4 regions of the Streptomyces telluris genome follow, and region 1 is predicted to be linked to each of the others. Evidence: riboswitches for the same ligand, from Rfam matches in the RefSeq annotation. Region 1 holds a riboswitch; each other region holds the start of a gene.
What was found. Region 1 has a riboswitch for cyclic di-AMP ahead of NQU55_RS00250 (C40 family peptidase). Riboswitches for the same ligand answer to the same signal wherever they lie in the genome.

Region 1 (3,201 bases):
TCCATGACGTCGTCGCGGGTGAGCACCGCGCGCCCGGAGGACATCAGCTCGGCGACGGTGCGGCCGTCCCGGGCACCTTCGAGGACGTGGACCGTGATCAGGGCCACCGCCTCGGGGTGGTTGAGGAGCAGGCCGCGGGCCTTGCGCTTGGCGGCCACGTCGGCGGCCACGTGCAGGAGCAGTCGTTCCTGCTCGCGCGGGGAGAGTTGCATGCGTCCCACCTCACTGTCGTCCCAGGTGTCCCGGATGGACGCACCGGGACGCTACCCGAGTTCAACACGGTGTTGACCTGGGGTTCTTCGGCCGGTGGCCGGTGATTGCAGATTAGGGCGGAACCTTTTCCAACGCGTTAACTGACTCTTTGCACTGCCATGGCCACGGACCCGGGCGCCGACTGTCGTCTGCACCTACTGGATCTTCTGGGCCGGATCATGGCCGCCCGTCCGCACGACACGTACCGCCGGCTACGGGCGGCGCAGACCATGGTCGTCGCGGCGGTACGACCCCGCCACGGCTCGCACGCCTGCACGAAACGGGTGAACGGAAGGTGCGAGCGGGTCATGCCGACGCGGACGATACGGGTCCCCGGCGCAGAGCGCCGGGGGCGAAGGGATCTCCGCGCCATGTGCGCCGGAGGGCCGGGGGTCCGCGCCCGAATAAACCCCGGTCCCCTCCATGAAGGATCACGGCGTAGACGGGGCGCGTTGATCGATTTGGCGCGGACGGCCGGATTGCCCCCGGGCCGGTACGAACCGCCGCAGGCCAGCGGCTCAGCCGGCTTGCGCGCACACCATCAAATCGCCCCGCGTCCACCGGAATTGCCCAGAAGTGATCAGGCTCACATACCCCTGGTTCCGCTCGGAATCGGCACGGCGGCTGCGCCAAGATCCCTGCGACGACAAGACCCCGCCACCCAGGCGGGGCGGTCCCGGCGGACGCCGAACCCTGCCGCCGCCGGGATGCCGGGTCGACTTGAGTGCAACGGCAGGGATGGAGGACCCAAGAGTGGTGGGACGACCAAGAGTAGTGCGGTCGGCCCTTGGGGTGAAGCCGTTGACAGCGGCCGGGCAACCTTCGCCTGCCCGAACCCGACAGGTCATCCTTCACAGGCGGCTGACGAAGGGTTAGCGCATGGGCGCGCACAAACGTCCGTCAAAGCTGTCCAGGGCCGGCGCAGCATCGGCCCTCACTCTCGCCGCCGTCGGAGCCACCGTGCTGGTCCCGGGCGGCGCGGCAGAGGCGGAGGCGTCTACCGTCTCCTCCCAGGCACTGCGGATCGCGGCCTCGAAGCAGGGCTCCCCCTATCAGTGGGGGGCGACCGGGCCCTCCCGGTTCGACTGCTCGGGCCTGACGCTCTACTCCTTCAAGCGGGCCGGGAAGTCCCTGCCCCGCACCGCCGCCCAGCAGTACAACAGCACCCATCACATCCCCCGCTCCGCACGCGAACGCGGCGACCTCGTCTTCTTCGTCTCCGGGCGCGGGATCTACCACGTGGGGATCTACAACGGGGACGGCCGCATCTGGCACGCACCCAAGACGGGCGCGGTCGTCCGTCTGGAGCGGATCTGGACCAACAGCGTCCTCTACGGCCGGGTCGGCTGACCCGGCGTCACCGGCCCGCCCGGAGACCCCGGAAGGGCCGGTGACACCGCTCCCCGCGCCTCCCCGCACGAGGGCCCGAAGAGGCCCGAGGCCCCCCGCACCCGGGTGCGGGGGGCCCGGCCGGCCGGAGGGGAGTTCAGCGCTCTGCGCTGACCGGCGCGGTCCAGGGGAGGCAGATCCACACCGTCTTGCCGCCGTCGGAGGTCGGCGTGCAGAACAGCCGCCCCCCGTGCTCCGCGGTGAGACAGCGGATGATCACCATGCCGCGGCCGTTGTCCTGCTGGACCGCGGCGGGCAGCCGCCGGGGGAAGCGCGGGTGGCTGTCCGTGACGCCGATGCGCAGCTGCTGATCGCGGTCGAGGCGGACGTCCACGGTGAAGGTGGGCGACTGGCCCCGGGTGTGCTGCACGGCGTTGGTCGCGAGCTCGGAGACGATCAGGCGCACGGTCTCCGAGGTGTCCGTCCCGCCCGGAAGCCCCCAGTCCGCCAGCACCTCCGCGACGTAGCGGCGCGCCGTGGAGACCGAGGCGGGGGCGCTCGGCAGCGTGACGGTGGCTTCTTGGTGGTCTGCCATGGCGGTGGCCCTTTCAGCCGAGGTCCCGCCGAGACCGGACTCCGGCTGCGCTGCCACGGAAAACCGGGAAGCGTGCCGTAAGTCGTGGGGGGCATGAGCGGCCTCGGACGGCTCTGCGCGACAGACTGCCACTGATAACGCCTGTGATGGGAGCGATCCCCCAAGATATGCATATATCTGTCGCCCGAAGCAGTGAACTCTACGACGAGCGACCGGATTCACGCGGCACACTGGGCTATTGACACTGACGTATGACAACGACAGTGACCCAGGGGAGGGCCGATGCGGTACGGACCGGCGGTACGCCGCCGCAAGCTGGGGGCGGAGCTGCGCCGCCAGCGCGAACTGGCCGGGCTGACGAGCCTGGAGGCCGCGCGCGCGGTGGGCTGGCACCAGTCGAAGGTCAGCCGGATCGAGACGGGCAGCAGTGGCGTGAAACCGGCGGACGTGGCCCGGCTGCTGGACGCCTACGGGGTCACCGACGCCGAGCTGCGCGCGCTGCTGGGGGCGCTGTGCGGCGCGGGGTCCCCCGAACCGGGCGAGGGTGCGGGGGCCCGGCGCGGCTGGTGGTACGCCTACCGGGACCGGCTGCCTCCCGCCTATCTCGACTTCATCAGCCTGGAGTCGGAGGCCTCGCGGTTAAGCACCCTGGAGACCACCGTGGTGCCCGGCCTGCTGCAGACGCCGGACTACGCCCGCGCCGTGACCCGCGCGGCCCTCGGCGACCCCGCGCCGGAGCAGGTCGAGGAGCTGGTGCGGGTGCGCATGGCGCGCCAGGCGGTGCTCCGGGGCGAGCAGCCGCTGGAGGTGTGCGCCGTGCTGGACGAGGCCGTGCTGCGTCATGAGGTCGGCGGACCGGAGGTCATGGCCGGGCAGTTGCGGCACCTGGTCGAGACGGGATCGCTGGGGCACGTGCGGCTGCACGTCCTGCCCTTCTCCAGCGGCGGCCATATGGGCATCACCGGGCCTTTTGTTATTTTCTCATTTCCGCGCATTGCTGATCTGGATGTGGTTGTTCTCGACCA
Region 2 (3,201 bases), on a different contig from region 1:
ACCGCCCAGCCTTCCATGGACTTCCACCCTCGGCCCCGGGCCGGAACCGCGGCCCCCTGGGCCTTCCCCGCCCCCGAGCGCGGCACGCTCCCCAACGGCCTGACGGTGCTGCGCTGCCACCGCCCGGGCCAGCAGGTCGTCGCCGTCGACATCAACGTGGTGGCCCCCCTCGCCGCGGAGCCGGAGGGCCTCGACGGCGTCGCCACCATCATGGCGCGCGCCCTGTCCGAGGGCACCGACAAGCACACCGCCGAGGAGTTCACGGCCGAGCTGGAGCGCTGCGGCGCCACCCTCGACGCCCACGCCGACCACCCCGGCGTGCGCCTGTCCCTGGAGGTCCCCGCCTCCCGGCTCGGCAAGGCTCTCGGCCTCGTGGCCGACGCGCTGCGCGCCCCCGCCTTCCCCGACCACGAGGTCGAGCGCCTGGTGGGCAACCGCCTGGACGAGATCCCGCACGAGCTGGCCAACCCCGCCCGCCGGGCCGCCATGGCGCTCTCCAAGGAGCTCTTCCCGGCCGGCTCGCGGATGTCCCGCCCGCGCCAGGGCACCGAGGAGACGGTCGCCCGCATCGACGCCGCCTCCGTGCGGGCCTTCTACGAGGCCCACGTGCGTCCCGCCACGACGACCGCCGTGGTCGTCGGCGACTTCACCGGCGTCGACCTCGACGAGGCCCTCGCCGACTCCCTCGGCGCCTGGACGGGTTCCCCGGCCGAGCCGTACCCGCTCAAGCCGGTCACCGCGGACGACACCGGCCGCGTCGTCATCGTGGACCGCCCCGGCGCGGTCCAGACGCAGCTCCTCATCGGCCGCATCGGCGCCGACCGGCACGGTCAGGTCTGGCCCGCCCAGAGCGTCGGCACGTACTGCCTGGGCGGCACCCTCACCTCCCGTCTGGACCGCGTCCTGCGCGAGGAGAAGGGCTACACCTACGGGGTGCGCTCCTTCGGCCAGGTGCTGCTGTCCACCCCGGAGGGCACCGGCGCGGCCATGCTCGCCATCAGCGGCTCGGTGGACACCGCCTCCACCGGCCCCGCGCTGGAGGACCTGTGGACCGTCCTGCGCACCCTCGCCGCCGAGGGCCTGACGGACGAGGAGCGCGACTCCGCCGTGCAGAACCTCGTCGGCGTCGCCCCGCTGAAGTACGAGACGGCGGCGGCCGTCGCGGGCACCCTCGCCGACCAGGTCGAGCAGCACCTGCCGGACGACTTCCAGGCGCACCTGTACGAGCGTCTCGCCGCGACGGGCACGGTGGAGGCCACCGCCGCCGTGGTGAGCGCCTTCCCGGTCGACCGCCTGGTGACGGTGCTCGTCGGTGACGCCGCGCAGATCGAGGAGCCCGTCCGGGCCCTCGGCATCGGCGAAGTGACCGTGATCACGGGCTGAAGCCCCGGCGGGCCGGCCGCGCCGGTCGGCCCGTCAACCGGCAGGCACGCGCGCTCCTGAGGCGTGCGTGCCTGCCAAATGTCCGATTTAGCGGAGTGGTTGCACGTCTGCGTTGTGGCGTGGGCCACAAAACGGGGCTTCTGTTTGCCGATCGAAAGTGGCGGCGTCTAGCGTCAAAGCGTCTGTCCGTCAGATGTGCGTCGCATCCGCGGCCCGGGCAGACATCGCCGAGTCCCCGTACGGCGCGAGCCAGGGGAGCCGGGGACCCAAGTGTCCCTGGGGTGAATCGGGCCCCTTTCCGGAGGGATCCGTAGGAGACCTTCCTGCTCCGAACCCGTCAGCTAACCCGGTAGGCGAGAGGGAAGGAAAGGACCAGCCTCACCAATGGCGTTCACTCGTGCCACCGGGAAGCACCGCAAGCCGAGCCGCGCCGTTCGCGTCAGCGCGAACGCGGCGGGCATAGCCACCCTCGCCGCCACCGGTGTCGTCGCGGGCCTCGCCGCCCCGGCGATGGCCGCCTCTCCCGACGAGACCCAGCGCCCCACCGAGGACACCGGCCTGACCCAGGCCGTCGTCATCGGCGAGGACACGGCCGGCCGCATCGGCGAGCAGGCCCAGGTCCAGACCAGCGCCGCAGCCGAGAACACCGCCGTCCACGAGGCCGAGACCGCTGCCAAGCAGCAGGCCGCCGACGTCAAGAAGGCCGCGGACGAGGCCAAGCGCAAGGCCGAGGCCGAGCGCAAGGAGCAGGAGCGCGTCGCCCGCGAGCAGGAGCGCAAGCGCCTCAACACCTTCGTCTCGCCGATCGCCGGCTCGTACGTCTCCACGTCCTACAAGGCCTCCAGCGGCCTGTGGTCCTCCGGCAGCCACACCGGCATCGACATGCACGCCGCGACCGGCACCTCGGTCCAGGCCGTGGGCGCGGGCACCATCGTCGAGGCCGGCTACGGCGGCGCCTACGGCAACAACGTCGTCATCAAGCACAACGACGGCACCTACACGCAGTACGGCCACCTGTCGTCCATCGACGTCAGCGTCGGCCAGTCGGTCACCGCCGGCCAGCAGATCGGCCTCTCCGGCGCCACGGGCAACGTCACCGGCCCGCACCTGCACTTCGAGGCCCGCACCGGCGCCACGTACGGCACCGACATCGACCCGGTCGCGTACCTCAGCGAGCACGGCGTCAACCTCTGACGCACCCGCCCGCGCCCCGCGCGGCACATTCGCCTGATGAAGGCCCCGGCCCACCGGCCGGGGCCTTCGTCGTATCCTCGTGTTGGCCAAAACATATCGATGACTTCACGTGCGCCGTCGGAAATCGCGGGCGGCTGCAATAGAGTCGCTGAACAGGCGTCAATCGGCCGCGTTTCGCGGGGGTTATGCGGAGGTTCACCCATGCGGGGCCGTACGTGAACGGTGATGGCACAGCAAATCAGAGCGGCCGTCGCATTTCCGCGCACGCCGTGTGCACGGCGATCCGTGACGACATTGTTTCGGGCACGTTTCCGCCCGGCAGCAGGCTCACCGAAGAAGTCCTCGCGCGCCGCTACGGCGTTTCGCGCGTGCCCGTGCGCGAGGCGCTGCGCACCCTGGCCTCGGAGGGGTTCGTGACCACCCGGCGGCACGCGGGCGCCTGCGTCGCGGAGCCGACCGAGCAGGAGGCCGCCGATCTGCTGGAGGTCCGCGCCCTGCTGGAGCCGCTGGGCGCCGCGCGCGCCGCACAGCGCCGTACGGAGGCGCACCTGAAGGTGCTGCGCGGTCTGGTGCGGCTCGGCCAGGAGCGGGCCCGTGGCGGGCGTACGGGCGAGCTGCGGCCGC
Region 3 (3,201 bases), on a different contig from region 1:
CGCCTCGGAGGCGGCGTGCGCGACGGCCAGGGAGACGCCCAGGATGGCGTTGGCGCCGAGCGAGCCCTTGTTGTCGGTGGCGTCCAGGTCGAACATGGCCTGGTCGATCAGGCGCTGCTCGGTGGCGTCGTAGCCGACGAGCTCCGGGCCGATCTGCTCGATGACGGCGAGGACGGCCTTCTCGACGCCCTTGCCCAGGTAACGGTTCTTGTCACCGTCACGGAGCTCGATGGCCTCGAAGGCACCGGTGGAAGCACCGGACGGCACGGCGGCACGGCCCGTGGAGCCGTCGTCGAGGCCGACCTCGACCTCGACCGTGGGGTTGCCTCGCGAGTCGAGGATCTCGCGAGCTACGACGACGTCGATAGACGGCACGTGCGTCTCCTTCGTGTGTGTCTGTGGTTCTGCAGCACGAGCCTAACGGGCCCCGGAGGCTCGCCTCGCCGTTGGATCGCCTTCCCGGGCCGAAAAAGCCTAAAAAACAGCACAAAAGCCCAGAACACCGTATGTATGGCGGATCCGGAATCCGAACGGCGATCCGGAAACGGCTGAGCCCCGCTCCGGTGCGCGCTCGGGGCGGCGCATCGGAGCGGGGCGGTCCCGCCGGGAGCGGAGAAGGGCGGCCCACCGGAGTGGACCGCCCTGCCCGGATCAGCTGAGGTGCAGCTTCTGGCCGACGTAGATCACGTCCGCGTCCTGGACGATGTCCTTGTTGCGGTCGTACAGCTTCTGCCAGCCGCCCTTGACGTGCTGGGCCTCGGCGATCTTGGAGAGGGTGTCGCCCTCCTTGACCTCGTACTCGCCGTTGCCGACCTTGTAGGACTGCGCCGAGTGGCCCGGGGCGGTCCGCTTCTGGGCCGGGGCCTCGTCGCGCTCGGTGGCCTGCGGGGCGGTGCGCTGCGGCGCGGCCTTCTTGGGCGCGGCCTGGCGCTCGCTGCGGTCCGCGTGGGACTTGCCCGAGACGGTGCCGCCCGTGCGGGAGGACTTGGTGGACTTGCTGACCGAGCCCGAACCGGACGGGTCGACGTTCGCCTTCGGGCCGCCGGCCGTCAGGCCGCCGGGACCGGCGCAGCCCCAGGCGCCCGGGCCCTGCATGGCGAGCAGCCGCTCGGCCACGGCGATCTGGGCGCTCTTGGAGGCGTGGTCGGCGCGGTCGGCGTACTTCTGGCCGCCGGCGGCGTTCCAGGAGGACTGCGAGAACTGCAGACCGCCGTAGTAGCCGTTGCCGGTGTTGATGGACCAGTTGCCACCGGACTCGCACTGGGCGACCTTGTCCCACGTCGAGACGGAGGCGGCGTTGGCGGAGGTGGCGACCATCAGCGGGGCGGCGACAGCTGCACCGGTGACACCGGCGAGCGTGAAGATGCGGACGGCCTTGGACGGACGACGGTGCTTGCCCTTGGACATAAGTCGTTTCCTCACCGACGCCTGCGAGGTGAGCTGTCGGGTTCGGGCTGTGAGTTCGCCCGGCTTCGTGTGCGAGCACACTCGGCTTCACCCCTAGCCGGTCCCGGACCCGCGGCTTTCGCCGAGGAGCCGTTTCCGGCGCCTACCTTGGTTCCCCCGCTCCTGCCTACGGCGCTTGCGCGACGACTCCCCCGATCGCCGGCAGGATTCGGCGTGGCGACCGTGGTGCCCGCGGTGGCGAGCGGACACGACGGTAAACACAGTCGCGGCAAGGGTTCAAACCCCTCTTTCCAGCCACAGTTGCCCCTGGTTACCCAGGGGAACATCGCGTTTCCGCAGGTGAGAGACGGTTTGCCAGTTTCGGGAAGACCGCATTCCGCCACCAGGCAAAGAGACCCATGTCTCACTTTCGACTGGAACGGACATTCGCCGCGAACTACCGGTCTATTTACCGACCTCAAGCCTCTGACCAGGACGGATCAGGTCGGGATCGGTTCCGACCGCTTTCTCATTGCGCTGATACAGAGACTGCCAACCTCCCTTGACCGCATGCTGTTCGGCGATGACTGACAGGTTGTCACCGGGGCGCACGGTGTAGTCGGTGGGCGTGGGGCTGCCGGTGCGTGCATCGCCGCCGCCCCGCGACGTACGGCCCTCGTCCTCCGAACGCGACGGGTCGGCACGGTGCTTGCCCGTACCCGCGCCGCCCTCGCCGGGCGTCTGCCCCGCGGGCGAACCGGAATCGCCGGCAGCGGGCGTGGCCGAACCGTCCGGGATCCGGGCCGGGTCGTCCGTGGGGGACGTCGAAGGCTTGCGGTGCCGGCCTTCCTGCGGCTCACCGGACTTCCCGTCGCCCGGCGTGCCCGAGGGGTCGGGTGACGGCGCGTCGGACGACGGGCTGCCGGAGGGCCGGCCGGACGGCTGACCGGAGGACTGACCCGGCGACGGCTGACCGGTCGACGGCTGCCCCGAAGGCTGCTTGGAGGGGTCGGCCGAGGGGCTCGTCGAGGAGCCCGGCGACGGCTTTCCGGACGGCGAGGGAGACGTGGAAGCGTCGGAAGGCTTGCCGTGCCCGGAGGGCTCGGACGGCTCGGACGGCGTGGAGTGCGAAGTGGTGCGCTCCGGGGCGCGTGAAGGCGTCGAGTCGCTCGCGGGGGCGTGTGTGCCGCCCGGGTTGACCTCCGCCGGGGTCCCGCCCGAGGTGAGGCCCGCGCTCGCCGCGCAGCTCGACCAGGGGCTGGTGCCACGGCTCTCGAGGATCTGCTCGGCGACGGTGATCTGCTGCGCACGGCTGGCGAGGTCGGGCCGGGGGGCGTACTCGCGGCCGCCGTGGCGCTCCCAGAGGTCCTGGGTCAGCTGCAGTCCCCCGTAGGTCCCATTGCCGGAGTTGGCGCTCCACATGCCGTCGCTCTCGCACTGGGCCACCCGGTCCCAGGTGCCGGCGTCGGCTGCCGACGCGCCGGTGGCCGCCAGCAGCGGCATGGCGATTCCGGAGGCGGTCACCCCCGCGGCGACCACGATGGCGGGTATCTGACGGGGGCGGCGATGTCGGCCGTTTCCGGGTCTCATGGGCGGTTGCCTCTCGTTCGGCGGCGAATGGTGGTTGAAGATAGCGACGGCCCACCGGAGTCACAAGCCGATGTAGCGGAGGTCACGCCGAGATCACGCCGACTGACGCGAGGTCAGGCGGGCGACCCCTCCTGGGTGGTTGTGCCCGGAATGTCTTCAGGTGTAAAGGCCACGGGCAGGGTGCGCAGACCGCGCATGATGAGCCCGCCGCGCCACCGCAGCTCC
Region 4 (3,201 bases), 120 kb from region 1:
GTGTCCGGTCACCGCCCGGCGGCCGTCCAGGCCCGTCACTCCCGTTCAGGGGGACGGCTTGCGGTGCCGCTGTGCCGCCGGGGGACCGCGGCCGCCGCCCTTCGCACGACCGAATGTCGCTCTTGAACTTCCGCTCGTCCTCTCGGGATACTCGCCCATATCCCGTACTTGACATGGACGCGACGATCTCATCGGCCTGTCGCGCACCGTGTCTCCCCACCGATGCGCATCCCCTACGCGTCACGCACACGGGTCGCGCACGTGCGTCACGCACGCGCATCGCACCCGCACGTCCTCCACGCCCGGGCACCACCGTGCCGCCGGGCACTCCCCCACAGGAGGTCACGAGTGAAACGTTCCCGCATCTCCACGCGCCGTACGGCCACCGCCGGCGCGGCGATGGTCGCCCTGACGGCCGCGGCCCTGACGCTCCCCGGCGCGCACGCGGCCTCGCCGGCGCCCCGTCAGCTCTCCTCGCCGCAGGCCGCCGAGCTGGCTCAGCGGATATCCGCCGACCTGGGCGCGGACTCGGCCGGCTCGTACTACGACGCCGGGACCGGCAGGCTCGTCGTCGGCGTCCTCGACCAGGAGGCGGCGGCCAGGGTGAAGGCCGCCGGCGCCGAACCGAGGACCGTGCGCCACTCGGCCGCCGAGCTCGCCTCGGCCCTGCGGACCCTGAAGGCGGAGGCGACGATTCCGGGCACGGCCTGGTCGGTGGACCCCCGCTCCAACAAGGTCGTCGTCACCGCCGACAGCACGGTCACGGGCGCCCGGCAGGACCGGCTGGACAAGGCCGTCGCACAGCTCGGCGACAAGGTCGCGGTCAAGAGAACGGCAGGGACGTTCCGTCCGCTCATCGCGGGCGGCGACGCGATCTGGGGCAGCGGCGTGCGCTGCTCGCTGGGCTTCAACGTCACCAAGGGCGGCAAGCCGTACTTCCTCACGGCCGGGCACTGCGGCAACGCCTCGCGGACCTGGTCCGCGACCCGGGGCGGCGCCCAGATCGGCGTGGTCGAGAGCTCGTCCTTCCCCGGCCACGACTACGCGCTCGTCCGCTACACCTCCACCATCGCCCACCCGAGCGCGGTGGACCTCTACAACGGCGGCACGCAGAACATCAGCAAGGCCGGGGAAGCCGTCGTCGGCGAGCAGGTGCAGCGCAGCGGCAGCACCACCCGCGTGCACGGCGGCGAGGTCACGGCCCTCGACGTGACCGTCAACTACGAGGAAGGGGCGGTCGAGGGCATGATCGGCACCTCGGTCTGCGCCGAACCGGGCGACAGCGGCGGCGCCCTCTTCGACGGTGCCACCGCCCTCGGCCTCACCTCGGGCGGCAGCGGCGACTGCTCCGGCGGCGGGGAGACATTCTTCCAGCCCGTACCGGCGGCGCTGCAGGCGTACGGGGCGCAGCTGCCCTGAGGCACCGCTCCGGGGCGCTGCTGTGAGGCGCTGCCGTGACGCACTCCTCCGGGGAAACCTTCACGGGTTCCCCGGAGGTCTCCGGGCCGGGGTTGGGTCGCCCCGGCCCGGTCGGTCGTCGCCGTCCGGGCCGGACAGGGCGGCCCGGGCAGCCCCGGACGGTCAGTTGACCCGGCCGTACCAGACGCTGCCGGACCAGATCTTCTCCAGCCGGACCTTCGCGCCGGGCTTGGGCGAGTGCCAGATCTTGTTGCTACCCGCGTAGATACCGACGTGGTAGACGTTGCTTCCCGAGTGGAAGAAGACCAGGTCGCCCGCCTGGCGGGAGCCGGCGGAGATGTGCCGGGTCTTGTTGTACTGCGCGGCCGCGGTGCGCGGCAGGGTCTTGCCGGCCTTCTTGAACGAGTAGAGCGTGAGGCCCGAGCAGTCGAACCGGTTGGGGCCCGCGGCGCCGTACTGGTAGGGGGAGCCCTGCTTGGAGGCCGCGACCTTCAGGGCGGTGGCGCCCGGAGTGGCCGCACTCGCCTCGGCCGACATTCCGGGGAGGAGCATCGACGCGGTCACGGTGGCCGCGGTGACCACGGAAGCGGCACCGGCGCGGGACATGAGCGTGGATATGCCAGGGAACGCAGACATGCCAAAACCCTTCGTCATCCGCCTGCGAAAGATGACCTGTCGGGTTCGGGCTGTCGAAGTTGCCCGGCCACATGAAATGGCTTCACCCCAAGGACCACCGCCATCGTGGTCCGCCGTGCTCGGGTCTCCCGCTCCTGCCGATCCATTCGTTTCTGCTCCGCACCCGGTACGGCGGCAGGACTCGGCGTCCGCCCGGGTCGCCCGCCTCGGTGACGGGATCTTGTTGTTCGGTGCACGATCCTGCATCACGGGCCGCCGGAATTCGGAGCCGAAAGGCGCTTCTGTGAACTTCTTCACTTCACGGCGATCCCTGGAACCGGGGTGTTACCCGGCATCACGCGTAACCGGTAATCCCCTTTATCAAAAGGGAGTTGAAGAACTGATTCGAGTCACCCCGGCGGTGCGCGAAAGACCAGGTGACGGGGGCCGTGGCAGGGCGGCGACAGGGCGTCTTTGCGTCAGAAGGCCGCGGCGGCGGGCTCCGTACGGTTCGCTTCGAGAGCGCGAGGGTAGCCCTACGGCATGCTCACCCTAGGGATCGAGGAGGAGTATCTTCTGCTCGACCCGGCCACCGCACTGCCGGTACCCCTGGCCGACGAGGTCCGGGCGGCGGTCGACCTGGAACCGGTCGTGAACGAGCGGGAGATTCAGGCGGAGCTGTTGCAGGCCCAGGTGGAAGTTGCCACTCCGGTCTGCTCCGATCTCGCCGAGGCCAGCCGGCACCTGCTGCGGCTGCGCCATGCGGTGAGCTCCGCCGCCAAGCGGTCCGGCTGCCGGATCGCCGCCTGCGGTACGGCGCCGTGCTCGGGCCCCGAGCCCATCCCGGTCACCGGAAACCCGCGCTACCTGGCGATGCGGATCCGTGCCGCCCAGCTCGTGGACGAGCAGTTCGTCCACGGGATGCACGTCCACGTCGCCATCCCCGACCGCGAGATGGGCGTCGCGGTCCTCAACCGGGTCCGTCCCTGGCTGCCCGTGCTGGTCGCCATGGCGGGCAACTCCCCGCTGTGGAACGGCATCGACACCGGCTTCTCCAGCTGGCGGACCGTGGTCTACAGCCGCTGGCCGGTCAGCGGCCCGCCCCCGTACTTCGACGGCCTCGCGGACTACGAGGCCCGCATCCAGGCGCTGTTGACGGCCGGGGCG

Region 2: it holds a riboswitch for cyclic di-AMP, as region 1 does, so the genes downstream of both, NQU55_RS23305 (M23 family metallopeptidase) here and NQU55_RS00250 (C40 family peptidase) in region 1, are expected to answer to the same signal.
Region 3: it holds a riboswitch for cyclic di-AMP, as region 1 does, so the genes downstream of both, NQU55_RS24010 (LysM peptidoglycan-binding domain-containing protein) here and NQU55_RS00250 (C40 family peptidase) in region 1, are expected to answer to the same signal.
Region 4: it holds a riboswitch for cyclic di-AMP, as region 1 does, so the genes downstream of both, NQU55_RS00760 (C40 family peptidase) here and NQU55_RS00250 (C40 family peptidase) in region 1, are expected to answer to the same signal.

The regions. Positions count from the first base shown of each region.
Region 1 covers NZ_JANIID010000001.1:50,737-53,937, reverse strand. The annotation lists gene NQU55_RS00255 (urease subunit gamma) at 1-212, opposite strand, end outside; cyclic di-AMP (ydaO/yuaA leader) riboswitch at 943-1,127, shown strand; gene NQU55_RS00250 (C40 family peptidase) at 1,132-1,602, shown strand; gene NQU55_RS00245 (ATP-binding protein) at 1,739-2,176, opposite strand; gene NQU55_RS00240 (helix-turn-helix domain-containing protein) at 2,459-3,201, shown strand, end outside.
Region 2 covers NZ_JANIID010000023.1:65,624-68,824, forward strand. The annotation lists gene NQU55_RS23300 (M16 family metallopeptidase) at 16-1,383, shown strand; cyclic di-AMP (ydaO/yuaA leader) riboswitch at 1,599-1,754, shown strand; gene NQU55_RS23305 (M23 family metallopeptidase) at 1,768-2,577, shown strand; gene NQU55_RS23310 (GntR family transcriptional regulator) at 2,763-3,201, shown strand, end outside.
Region 3 covers NZ_JANIID010000024.1:90,794-93,994, forward strand. The annotation lists gene eno (phosphopyruvate hydratase) at 1-375, opposite strand, end outside; gene NQU55_RS24010 (LysM peptidoglycan-binding domain-containing protein) at 652-1,407, opposite strand; cyclic di-AMP (ydaO/yuaA leader) riboswitch at 1,411-1,591, opposite strand; gene NQU55_RS24015 (transglycosylase family protein) at 1,852-2,976, opposite strand; gene NQU55_RS24020 (cytochrome P450 family protein) at 3,090-3,201, opposite strand, start outside.
Region 4 covers NZ_JANIID010000001.1:169,752-172,952, reverse strand. The annotation lists gene NQU55_RS00765 (S1 family peptidase) at 349-1,419, shown strand; gene NQU55_RS00760 (C40 family peptidase) at 1,582-2,055, opposite strand; cyclic di-AMP (ydaO/yuaA leader) riboswitch at 2,060-2,222, opposite strand; gene NQU55_RS00755 (carboxylate-amine ligase) at 2,578-3,201, shown strand, end outside.